One region of the Vibrio splendidus genome, then DNA from elsewhere that is predicted to be linked to it. Evidence: predicted binding sites of a transcription regulator. Region 1 holds the regulator's gene; each other region holds the start of a gene.
What was found. Region 1 encodes PurR, which represses purine synthesis genes. Its sites were predicted from a motif close to TNANGNAAACGTTTNCNTNA; they were not measured.
Positions count from the first base shown of each region.

Region 2: the regulator PurR is predicted to act here: its motif matches at 3,020-3,039, upstream of pyrD (quinone-dependent dihydroorotate dehydrogenase).
Region 3: the regulator PurR is predicted to act here: its motif matches at 2,359-2,378, upstream of metK (methionine adenosyltransferase).

Region 1 covers NZ_AP025508.1:2,594,831-2,599,260, forward strand. The annotation lists partial or broken gene elyC (envelope biogenesis factor ElyC) at 1-639, shown strand, start outside; gene torR (two-component system response regulator TorR) at 866-1,579, opposite strand; gene torD (molecular chaperone TorD) at 1,865-2,512, shown strand; gene purR (HTH-type transcriptional repressor PurR) at 2,829-3,833, shown strand; cyclic di-GMP riboswitch class I at 4,004-4,089, shown strand; gene OCU90_RS11560 (TfoX/Sxy family DNA transformation protein) at 4,217-4,430, shown strand, end outside.
Region 2 covers NZ_AP025508.1:2,009,186-2,013,615, reverse strand. The annotation lists gene OCU90_RS09155 (NAD-glutamate dehydrogenase) at 1-2,795, shown strand, start outside; gene pyrD (quinone-dependent dihydroorotate dehydrogenase) at 3,167-4,177, shown strand; gene OCU90_RS09145 (cell division protein ZapC) at 4,383-4,430, shown strand, end outside.
Region 3 covers NZ_AP025508.1:3,358,385-3,362,814, forward strand. The annotation lists gene tkt (transketolase) at 184-2,178, opposite strand; gene metK (methionine adenosyltransferase) at 2,556-3,710, shown strand; gene OCU90_RS14880 (DUF2189 domain-containing protein) at 4,079-4,430, shown strand, end outside.

The DNA.
Region 1 (4,430 bases):
TTACCTGTCGATGAAACCGTCGATTACGTGATGGTTCTCGGAAGTGGTCACGTCGTAGACGACCAAATCCCACCAACATCAGAGCTTAGTCGCACCGGTCTAATGCGTTTAAGTGAAGGGATTCGTATTCTACGCCTTTACCCTGGTGCAAAACTCATTTTGTCTGGCTATGGCGCAGGCACTGAGGTGAGCAATGCTAGAATGATGGCCAAAGTTGCGTTGGCTCTAGGTGTCGCAAAGCCCGATATCATTCTGCTTGAAACAGCGAAAGACACATGGGAAGAAGCCCGACAAGCCGCTGCGTTCGTTAAAAATAAAAGAATGGTACTGGTAACTTCCGCTAGCCATATGACTCGCGCATTGAATGAATTCCATGCAGCTGGCATGAAGCCATTACCAGCCCCAACCAATTACCTTGCACAAGAAGGGATTGTTGAACCTTGGAATAAGTACATGCCTAAAGCTCTTTACCTTGAGCAAACTGAGCGTTACTAGCACGAAACAATGGGGTTGATGTGGCAAAGCCTGCGTGATTGGCTTGATACAAGCAATGACACCGTTGAAGAACCCATTGTTGTTCCTGAAACATCTCGCTTAGTTGAAGATGACGGTGGTATTTCTGCGGCTCAGCCTCAATAAACTCAACCGAATCAGTAAACTGAATTTTATCAGTAGACATAATCTTACCTGTAGACATAGTCTTATCTGTAGATTCGGCCAGATAGGCAAGACTGATTAACCAAGTAATTTGCAGGTTTCCAGTTCGTAAACACTAGAAGCTAAGCAATAAAAAAGCCGAGACATCAATGATGTCTCGGCTTTTTACGTTTAAATATCGTTGTTGATTAATCACTCCCGCAGGAAATCAATCACCAGCGAACATGTAACCTTCACCGTGAACCGTTACAAAAATTTGTGGATTCTTAGGGTCAAACTCCATCTTCGCACGCATACGACGGATTAACACATCGATAGTTCGATCGTTTGGAGCATCCACTCGGTGACTGATCATATTCAGAATGCGTTCACGACTTAATACCTGGTTAGGATAAGAAGAGAGCGCAACCAACAGTTCATATTCAGCTTTAGTCAGTTTTACCGGTTCGCCGTTTTTGCTTAGCGCACGACGAGGGATATCAAACGTCCACTCACCAAAACGAACCACAGATTCGTCTTCAGTCTCTTCAACCTTACCTGCTGCTGTTTTACGAGCGGCAGAAATGCGCCAAAGTAGGTTTTTAACTCGAACCAATAACTCGCGAAGTTCGAAGGGTTTAGTAACGTAATCGTCAGCGCCCATTTCAAGGCCAACGATTTTGTCGATGCTATCCGTGCGTCCAGTAACTAAAATAATTCCAATGTCTGATTGACTGCGTAATTCGCGAGTTAGCATCAATCCATCTTCGCCTGGTAAGTTGATGTCCAGCATAATGAGGTCAACGTTGTTTTCTTCTAACACGTTTCTCATTTGAGCGCCGCTTTCTGCTTCGCTTACTGTGTAACCTTCGTTCTGGAAGTATCCGACCAGTTTACTGCGGGTTACCACATCATCTTCTACGACTAATACGTGATAGCTCATCTACACCACTTTTCTTATTTAATAGTTTCAGTGACTATTCTATTCATAACTCGTAACAATTCTAGTGGTACACAAGATAAAAGCCAGAAACATGGATCTTTTTTGATACAAGACAATCTTAAACCTTGCTATTTATCGTCCATCGCAATTCAATATAGGCATTACTACTAACGAGTAACTTTGCGTTTCGCAAATAACCTTGTTATTCAGCCTTGGTGTGCTTATGCACTAGTGACTTCAAGATGCATATAAGTAACACCACAAGACTAAATCAGGATCTAAGAAATGAAAGATACGAAAGCGTTCAACGAGCAAAGAGCAGAAATATACTGGTGGCTATCAAGCTTATTCGCTAAAGAGCTCACTCAAGAAGAACTCGATCACTACCACTCTGTTGAAATTCGTTCTTTCCTAACTGGTTTAGGCGAAAATGAAACACTAAAGCCAGCGATCGATAGCCTAGTGGATGCGCTAAACCGCCTACAAACGCGTGAAGATGCTCAACTAGAATTGTCTGCTGACTTCTGTGACTTATTCTTAAAAACAGATAAGCATGGCGCACTTCCTTACGCTTCTATGTATATCGGTGAGACTGGCCTTTTGAATGATAAGCCAGCAAAAGATATGGAAGAGATCATGGCTAAGCACAACTTAGTGGTGAACCAAGACCTAAAAGAACCAGCTGACCACATCGCTATCGAACTCGACTTCCTTGGCAACTTGATCATCCGTTCTAATGAAACTGAGCTTGAAGAAGAGCTAGAAAAATCGTTCATTGTTCAACAGCAATTTATCGAGCAACAACTTCTTACTTGGGTACCAAAGTTCAACGTTAAATGTCATGACGTTGACGAATTCGGTTTCTACGCATCAGTCTCATCTCTGTTACTTGCATTCTGCAAATTGGACACACAATACCTCGCTGGTGAATAAGCTTATTGGATGACTCGTTAAATAAATTCAGAAGAATGTGACAATTCACCCGGATTTCCGGGTGAATTTTATTGCGAGTAATTTCTAGTCAGTCTAAAATTGTGACCGCAAACGATAAAATATGAAACATTCACGAAATGCTATGCTTATTATAGTTTTGAGCATTTCGGTGTTAAGACAAGCCGCTCAATAGCGGTTTTTTGTTTTTTAGCACTTTAGTACCCAAAGAGCCCTACAAATTTAAGCTCTTAGTTAGGTAGCTTAACGGCTACTTCATTCCGTACTTTGGGAAAGTAGCTTCTAATAGGATAAAACCATGGCCACTATAAAAGATGTCGCTCGCTTAGCAGGCGTATCAACAACAACCGTTTCTCACGTAATCAACAAAACTCGCTTTGTTGCAGAAGCGACGCAAGAAAAAGTAAATAAAGCCGTAGACGAACTGAACTATGCACCAAGTGCCGTTGCTCGTAGTTTGAAGTGCAATACAACCCGCACTATCGGCATGCTAGTTACTCAATCAACTAACCTATTCTTCTCTGAAGTTATCGATGGTGTTGAAAGCTACTGCTACCGTCAAGGTTACACTTTGATCCTGTGTAATACGGGCGGTATCTATGAGAAGCAACGTGACTACATTCGAATGCTTGCAGAGAAACGTGTAGATGGCATCTTAGTTATGTGTTCTGACCTAACTGAAGAGCTGAGAGGCATGTTAGACCGTCACGCTGACATTCCTAAAGTGATTATGGATTGGGGCCCTGAGAGTTCTCAAGCAGATAAGATCATCGACAACTCTGAAGAAGGTGGTTACCTAGCGACCAAATACCTCATTGATCACGGTCACTCCAAGATTGCTTGTTTAAGTGGCCACTTAGACAAAGCGGCATGTGTTGAACGCATCGCGGGTTACAAACGCGCACTCAACGAAGCTAAGATTGCTGCCGATGATAACATGATCATTGAAGGTAACTTCGAGTGTGATACTGCGGTTCTTGCGGCAGAGAAAATCATTAAGATGGTAGATCGCCCAACGGCCGTATTCTGTTTTAACGACACGATGGCACTCGGCCTAATGAGCAGACTGCAAGAGAAAGGAATTCGTATCCCTGAAGATATTTCAGTGATCGGCTATGACAACATCGAGCTGGCTGAATACTTCTCTCCGCCGTTAACAACGGTTCACCAACCCAAACGTCGTGTTGGTAAGAACGCTTTCGAAATTTTGTTAGAACGCATTAAAGATAAAGACCATGAAAAGCGTGTGTTCGAAATGCATCCTGAAATTGTTGAGCGAAGCACAGTTAAAACGTTAAATTAATTGATAAATTCAGTTTAATATAATTAAGCGCACCTTTAGGTGCGCTTTTTTTATCAACAACATGAATGAACCTGGTATCATACTGGAAAGATCATTAATTGAAGCAATATCACATTTTGAAATAACAAGTGTGAGCCTCATTCAACAAAAACTTTATTCTATTCAATCAGTCACGCACAGGGCAAATCACTTGAAAGAGTGAGACGCAAAGCTTCCGGCCTAAACCACTCGTTGGTATGGTAGCGGGGTTACCGATGGCAAAATGCAGTAACTACTAATAATTTAGTAATTTACGGCTAATTGACAATTTAATTGCAACATTTTGCTAATCTCTCGGACCTGCTTATTTGGTGGCGTAGTTCAAATACACCGAGATAAATAACATGGATAAACCGATACTAAAGGATTCAATGAAATTATTTGAATCCCTAGGAAAAATAAAATCACGCTCGATGTTTGGTGGCTTCGGTCTTTTTGCTGATGACACTATGTTTGCTCTGGTTGTAAATGACCAGTTGCACATACGAGCAGACAAATGCACAACGAAACAGTTCGAACAACAAGGGTTTCAACCGTACGTCTACAAAAAACGTGGTT
Region 2 (4,430 bases), 590 kb from region 1:
AACAATACATCGAAGACACATTGTCTCATTACCCAGATCTAGCGAAAGGGTTAGTGAGCTTATTCGGCAAGCGTTTTGATCCTAAATTGAAGGGCAGCGCGAAAGGCCAACAAGATCTTATCAAGAAGATCACTGAACAGTTGGATCATGTAGAAAGCTTGGATGATGATCGTATCATTCGTCGCTACATGGAAATGATCACAGCAACGCTTCGTACTAACTACTATCAGTTAGACGACAACAAACAGTCTAAACCTTGGTTGGCTCTGAAAATGAGACCAAGCGAGATTCCAGATATCCCAGCGCCGGTTCCTGCGTTTGAGATCTTCGTTTACGCACCAGACATTGAAGGTGTGCATCTACGTGGCGGTAAAGTCGCTCGTGGTGGTTTACGTTGGTCAGACCGTCAAGAGGATTTCCGTACTGAGATTCTAGGCCTAGTTAAAGCACAACAAGTTAAGAACACAGTAATTGTACCGGTTGGTGCAAAAGGTGGTTTTGTTTGTAAGCGTCAGCACATGATGTCTGGCCGAGACGAGATCTTCGCTGAAGGTCAACGTTGTTACAAGCGCTTCATCCGTGCGCTACTAGACGTATCAGACAACATCATTGAAGGCGAGGTTATCCCACCGAAGAGTGTTGTTCGTCACGATGAAGATGATCCGTACTTGGTTGTTGCTGCCGATAAAGGTACAGCAACGTTCTCAGATCTAGCAAACTCAGTATCTGATGAATACAATTTCTGGTTAGGCGATGCCTTTGCCTCTGGTGGTTCTAACGGTTACGACCATAAAGCGATGGGTATCACGGCGAAAGGTGGCTGGGAATCTGTCAAACGTCACTTCCGTGAAATGGGCATCAACTGTCAAACAACGGACTTTACCGCTATCGGTGTAGGTGATATGGCGGGCGATGTATTTGGTAACGGCATGCTGTTGTCTAAGCATATTCGTATGCAAGCTGCGTTTAACCACATGCATATTTTCATCGACCCGAATCCAGAATCAGCATCAAGCTGGGTAGAGCGTGAGCGCTTGTTTAATCTTCCTCGCTCAAGCTGGGAAGATTACAACAAAGACCTGATTTCTCAAGGTGGTGGCATCTTCTCTCGTCGAGCGAAGTCTATCTCTTTGACGCCTGAAATTCAGAAAATGCTGGGTACTAAGAAAGCATCAATGGCACCAAATGACTTGATCAAAGCGATCTTGTCTATGCAGGTTGATCTTCTTTGGAATGGCGGTATCGGTACATATGTTAAGTCTTCAAACGAGACTCATACTGATGTTGGTGACCGTGCAAATGACGTGCTTCGTATCGATGGCCGTGACCTGAAAGCTAAGGTTGTTGGTGAAGGCGGTAACTTGGGTATGACTCAACTGGGTCGTATCGAATACGCGCTAACGGGTGGCCGCGTTAATACTGACTTCGTTGATAACGTTGGTGGTGTTGACTGTTCGGATAACGAAGTAAACATTAAGATCTTCCTGAATGGTTTGGTGTCTAATGGTGATCTAACCGTTAAGCAACGTAACCAAGTACTTGAATCAATGGAAGATGAAGTTGGCGAGATCGTACTAGACGACGCATATTGCCAAGCTGAGTCTATTTCGGTTACTGAACATCAAGGTGTTGGCCTAGTAAAAGAGCAAATCCGCTTTATTCACACTATGGAGAAAGCAGGGTACTTGGATCGTGGTTTGGAATACATCCCAGATGACGAAACACTGCTTGAGCGTGAAAAGCAGGGCCAAGGCCTAACAAGACCAGAGCTTTCTGTACTTGTCGCTTACGGAAAAATGGTGCTTAAAGAAGATCTTGTTAGTGATGATATCGCTAATGATGAATTCCATGCTCAACAACTTATGCAATACTTCCCAACAGCGTTACGTCGTAACTATTCTCAACACATGGATAGTCATCCACTACGTTCTGAAATCATTGCAACTGCACTGGCTAACCAAATGGTTAACGAGATGGGTTGTAACTTCGTTACTCGTCTGCAAGAAGAGACGGGCGCAAATATCGTTGATATTGCCAATGCTTACGCAGCATCACGTGAAATCTACGGTCTTGGTAAAGTTCTGAAGAGCATCCGTGAACTGGACAATGTTTCAAGTTCTGAAGCTCAATACGAATTGATCTACCATGTTCGCCGTACACTTCGTCGCTTGGCTCGTTGGTTGCTAAGAAACCGTACCGGTAAACAGTCAGTGAAAGCACTGATTGAACTTTACCAAGGTGATGTTCTAACTATCACAGAGAAACTGGATGAAAACCTAGTGGCTTCTGAAGTAGAAGAGCATAACGCAATGGCACAGCTATGGATTGACCAAGGTGTAAACGCTGAGTTGGCTAATTCAGTCGCGCGTTTGTCTAGCTTGTACTCAGCACTGGATATATCCACAGTGGCTCGTGAAACAGGTAAAACAGTACAACAAGCGTCTAAGCTTTACTTCAATCTTGGCGATCGCTTGTCTTTGCACTGGTTCTTGAAGCAAATCAATGGTCAAGCAGTAGACAACAATTGGCAAGCGCTGGCACGTGCAGCATTCAGAGAAGATCTGGATTGGCAGCAACGTCAGCTAACTGGCCAAGTGCTTAACTGCGGTTGTGCTTCAGACATCGATGTGATTAAAGCGCTTGATGACTGGATGGAAAGTAACTCGGTTTCTCTGCATCGTTGGGAAAGCATCTTGAACGAATTCAAAGTGGGTTCGGTTCATGAGTTTGCTAAGTTCTCAGTAGCACTACGCGAATTGATGCTATTGAATCTAAACTGTATGTCGACAGACTAGCGACTAGATAAAAACGAAAAGAAACAAGGGCAGGCCATTAGGTCTGCCTTTTTCGTTTGGCTGAGCAATGTTATTTGGCAGAACAGTGTCGTTTGGTTGAATAGTAAATGACGTGTCCAATTATTTCGTTGAGTAACTTATGCTTGATAAAGTTAGCTTCTAATTGGCCGAGTTAAACGATGTTCGTTACATGAATGATAGTCAAATAGACCATTCACTGGAGGATACGGTAACGTTTGCTTAATAATAAACCTCTTTCGTTAGCAAACTCGATTATCTTACCCTTACAGACAGTAATAGATTGAATAGTTGGGTAAATAAGTAAATAATATCGCCCCGTTTACACGGCGCTTTTTTCTATCGGAGGCACAATGCTTTACCGTCTAGCCAGAACTGGCTTTTTCCAACTTGATGCCGAAAAGGCACATGATCTTGCAATCCAAAATTTCAAACGCTTCACCGGCACACCTATTGATCTTTTGTATCGCCAACAATTACCTCACCGACCTGTAGAATGCATGGGTCTTACTTTTAAAAATCCAGTTGGCCTTGCTGCCGGCCTAGACAAAAACGGCGAATGTATTGATGCATTTGGCGCAATGGGTTTTGGTTTTGTAGAAGTAGGGACTGTTACTCCTCGTCCACAAGCAGGTAATGACAAACCACGTCTGTTCCGTCTTGTTGAAGCCGAAGGTATTATCAATCGCATGGGCTTTAACAACCTAGGCGTAGATAACCTAATTGAGAATGTTAAGAAGTCGAACTATGACGGCATCTTAGGTATCAATATTGGTAAGAACAAAGACACGCCAATTGAAAAGGGCGCAGAAGATTACATTATCTGTATGGAGAAGGTTTACCAATACGCGGGTTACATTGCGGTAAATATCTCTTCACCAAATACTCCAGGACTTCGTTCGTTACAATATGGCGAAGCACTTGATGATCTGTTGTCTGAACTAAAAACCAAGCAATCCGAATTAGAAGCGAAGCATGGTAAATATGTCCCGCTTGCTCTTAAGATCGCTCCGGATCTAAGTGATGACGAAATCAGCCAAATTTGCGAATCATTGATCAAAAATAAGATCGATGGTGTGATCGCAACCAACACGACATTGGATCGCAGTATCGTCGAAGGTATGAAGCATTGCGACGAAGCGGGTGGCCTAAGCGGACGTCCAGTTCAATCTCGCAGTACTGAAGTTGTTCGTAAACTTCACCAAGAGCTAGGCGACCAACTACCGATCATCGGGGTAGGTGGCGTTGACTCTTACGTTGCTGCAAAAGAGAAAATGATGGCAGGCGCGAAGCTTGTACAAGTTTACTCTGGTTTCATCTACAAAGGTCCAGGACTTGTAGGCGACATCGTCAAAAATCTATAGTTCGCAAAAACGATCTTAGTCCAAAGACTACAATCCGGCATCGTCTTACTAAAAGAGACACTGTAACTCACTGAGTTGTAGAGAAAAGCGATAAGAAAGAGGAATTCATTTCCTCTTTTTTTTTGCCTATCGCACAGTAAAATTACTGTAATTGAAGGTAATTTTGCGTTTTACCTAATGGAATGGTTCAACAGTGTGAGACGAAATGATGCTTAAACCTAGCGATACATGGAGTTGGTATTACGATGAGCAG
Region 3 (4,430 bases), 760 kb from region 1:
ACAGATGATAACTGAATCCTACCTAAAAGGCATTACTTGAATAACTCAGCTTACTTATGACAGATTGATCTGTTGCTTGTAAGCCTTAGTCTAAGTGATAACAAACCCCAGATACAAAAAAACCGAGCTCAGCGCTCGGTTTTTCTTTCACTTCACTGTTAGCACAAGGCCATCAGTTAATGATTAAGCAAGAAGTTCTTTCGCTGTGTTTACTACGTTTTCAGTAGTGAAACCGAACATCTTGAATAGCTCGCCTGCTGGTGCAGATTCGCCGAACGTTGTCATACCGATGATCTTGCCACCGAAGCCAACGTACTTGTACCAGAAGTCAGCGATGCCAGCTTCTACTGCGATACGTGCTGTAACGTCAGATGGAAGTACAGACTCACGGTATTCAGCGTCTTGCTTATCAAACGCGTCAGTTGCAGGCATAGATACTACGCGTACCGCTTTACCTTCAGCGGTTAGTTCAGCAGCAGCGCTAACCGCTAACTCAACTTCAGAACCCGTTGCAATGATGATTAGCTCTGGCTTGCCAGCGCAATCTTTCAGGATGTAACCACCCTTCGCGATGTTTGCTACTTGCTCAGCGTCACGATCTTGTTGTGCAAGGTTTTGACGAGAGAAGATAAGTGCAGAAGGACCATCTTTACGCTCGATTGCCAGTTTCCAAGCAACAGCAGACTCAACTTGGTCACATGGACGCCATGTGCTCATGTTTGGAGTCAGACGTAGAGATGCGATTTGCTCAACCGGTTGGTGAGTAGGACCATCTTCGCCTAGGCCGATCGAATCGTGCGTGTAAACTTGGATGTTCTGAATTTTCATCAGAGCCGCCATACGCATTGCGTTACGTGCGTATTCCATGAACATTAGGAACGTTGCGCCGTATGGTACGAAACCACCGTGCAGAGCGATACCGTTCATGATAGCCGTCATACCGAATTCACGTACACCGTAGTGGATGTAGTTACCAGAGAAGTCATTTGCTTCAAGCGACTTAGAGCCAGACCACATAGTCAGGTTAGAAGGCGCAAGGTCAGCAGAGCCGCCCATGAATTCAGGTAGCATAGCACCGAACGCTTCTAGAGCATTTTGAGACGCTTTACGTGAAGCGATGTTAGCTGGGTTAGCTTGAAGGTCAGCAATGATTGCGTTTGCTTTCTCTTCCCACTCAGCTGGTAGTTCGCCGTTTGTACGACGTTTGAATTCTGCTGCTAACTCTGGGTGAGCCGCTGCGTATGCGTCAAATTTAGCATTCCACGCTGCTTCTTTCGCTGCGCCCGCTTCTTTCGCATTCCACTCAGCTGCGATATCAGCTGGAATCTCGAAAGGACCGTGTTCCCAACCAAGTGCCGCTTTAGTTGCCGTGATTTCATCAGCGCCTAGTGGAGCACCGTGACAGTCGTGCGTACCCGCTTTGTTTGGAGAACCAAAACCGATGATAGTTTTAGTACAGATAAGTGTTGGACGAGGATCCGCTTTAGCCGCTTCAATAGCAGCATTGATAGCGTCAGCATCGTGACCATCAACGGCTGGGATTACGTGCCAGCCGTAAGCTTCAAAACGCTTAGGTGTATCGTCAGAGAACCAACCTTCAACTTCGCCATCGATAGAAATACCGTTGTCATCCCAGAAAGCAACCAACTTACCAAGACCTAACGTACCTGCTAGAGAACATGCTTCGTGAGAAATACCTTCCATCAGACAACCATCACCCATAAATGCATAAGTGAAGTGGTCTACGATGTCGTGGCCTTCTTTGTTGAACTGTGCAGCCAATGCTTTCTCAGCCATCGCCATACCAACAGCGTTAGTGATGCCTTGACCTAGAGGACCAGTCGTTGTTTCGATGCCAGGAGCGTAACCGTACTCAGGGTGACCAGGAGTCTTAGAGTGCAGTTGACGGAAGTTCTTAAGGTCTTCAATTGAAAGCTCGTAACCTGCAAGATGAAGCAGAGAGTAAATCAACATTGAACCATGGCCGTTAGACAGAATAAAACGGTCGCGGTCAGCCCACTCTGGGTTTGCTGGGTTGTGGTTCAAGTGACCACGCCAAAGAACTTCAGCGATGTCAGCCATACCCATTGGTGCGCCAGGGTGGCCTGAATTTGCTTGTTGAACGCCATCCATGCTAAGTGCGCGAATTGCATTGGCTAGATCTTTACGAGAAGGCATGTCTGCTCCTGAGTACATAAGCGATTTAAAAAAGAGATTGATGCTAAAATTTTCATTTTTATTAGCGCGGGTATTCTCTCAAACGACTTTAGCGACTGCAAACGTTTTACTGGCATTTTAACGGTCATTTTTCGCAATTTTCGAACATTTACATCACTTAGCAATGCCTTATCTCGACCGATACGCAAACGTTTAGTTATGACATATCATAAAAAAGAGCTTGTAATTCGACCGCTGGAATTTAGAATAGCCGTCTAGATGTAGAAACACCTACAAAATATACTGTATTTAATGGCGGCGCTTCCTAGCTTGCGACGCCTGAAATTATTTGCATTTAACTATTTGCAACTAAAAACTAAACTAAAAGTGGAGCTCTCATGGCTAAGCACCTATTCACTTCTGAATCTGTTTCAGAAGGCCATCCAGATAAAATTGCAGACCAAATCTCTGATGCTGTTCTTGATGCCATCTTGGAACAAGATCCAAAAGCACGTGTTGCTTGTGAGACTTACGTAAAAACCGGCATGGTTATGGTTGGCGGTGAAGTAACAACGTCTGCATGGGTTGATATCGAAGAAATCACTCGTGAAACAGTTCGTGAAATTGGTTACGTTCATTCTGATATGGGCTTTGACGCAGACTCTTGTGCAGTACTAAACACAATTGGTAAGCAGTCTCCAGACATCAACCAAGGTGTTGATAAAGCCGATCCTAAAGATCAAGGCGCAGGCGACCAAGGCATCATGTTTGGTTACGCGACTAACGAAACACCAATCCTAATGCCAGCTCCAATTACTTACTCTCACCTTCTTGTTAAGAAGCAAGCTGAAGTACGTAAGAGCGGCAAGCTTGATTTCCTTCGCCCAGATGCGAAATCTCAAGTTACGTTCCAATACGACCAAGGTAAGATTGTTGGTATCGACGCAGTTGTTCTTTCAACTCAACACTGTGATTCAGTAACAACACCTGACCTACGTGAAGCGGTAATGGAAGAGATCATCAAGCCAGTACTTCCTGCTGAGTGGATCAACAAAGACACTAACTTCTTCATTAACCCAACAGGCCGTTTCGTAATCGGTGGCCCAATGGGTGACTGTGGTCTAACAGGTCGTAAGATCATCGTTGATACCTACGGCGGCGCAGCTCGTCACGGTGGCGGTGCATTCTCTGGTAAAGATCCATCAAAAGTTGACCGTTCTGCAGCTTACGCAGCGCGTTACGTTGCGAAAAACATCGTTGCTGCTGGTATGGCTGACCGTTGTGAGATTCAATTGTCTTACGCTATCGGTGTTGCAGATCCAACATCTATCATGGTTGAGACGTTTGGTACTGAAAAAGTAGCTCACGAGATCATCATTGAAGCTGTTCGTCAAAACTTCGACCTACGTCCATACGGTCTTCAAGAAATGCTGAACCTTCTTCAGCCTATCTACAAAAAGACGGCAGCATACGGCCACTTCGGTCGTGAAGAGTTCCCTTGGGAAGCGACGGACAAAGCAGCAATCCTTGCGGACTTCGCTGGCCTAAAATAATTTAGCCACTGCGATTTGTTTCTTTAAAGCCCTTACTTCTTAGTAAGGGCTTTATTTTTATGTACTTACCAAACATTTCCCTGCTAGAACACCCAGTCCAAGTCTTCTTTACCGTTAACCACTTAGTATAAAAATTCGCTGATAATTTGTGTTTTCTAGCACTACTGACAATAGTTAAGGTAACTCCTAGGCGATCAAGCTCACATTTAACTTAAATTAATTCAATCTGATAACGCTCGTTAAATGTACGCAAGAACAATAACTGGGATGACAAAGAGCAGTTTAGCTCAACACCATAACGCTCTCGTAAGCGACATCTCTGAGCCTTGTGGAATTATAACTAGGACGTTATTTAACTAGGGGGATCTATGCCTCGTACCGTGCACCCATCCGAACTAAACGATAAGAAACACAAGGTCAGCGATCAGGATTACGCTCGCACTATTCCTTGTAACCAAGTAAGCATATCAGCCCCATTCCACTGGTTATCGCTTGCACTGCATGACTTAGTGAAAATGCCAATAATCAGCGCATTTTACGGATTGTGTTTCATGGCTGCGGCCATCGCCATCGTGCAATTAGTCCAATGGCAAGGAACACACCTAGTCGTTATGCCAAGCTTGATAGTCTATATGTTGATAGGACCCTTTCTTGCTCTTGGCCTATATGACGCAAGCTGGGAAAGAGAGAAAGGACATTCCCCAAGCTTGTTCCACTCAA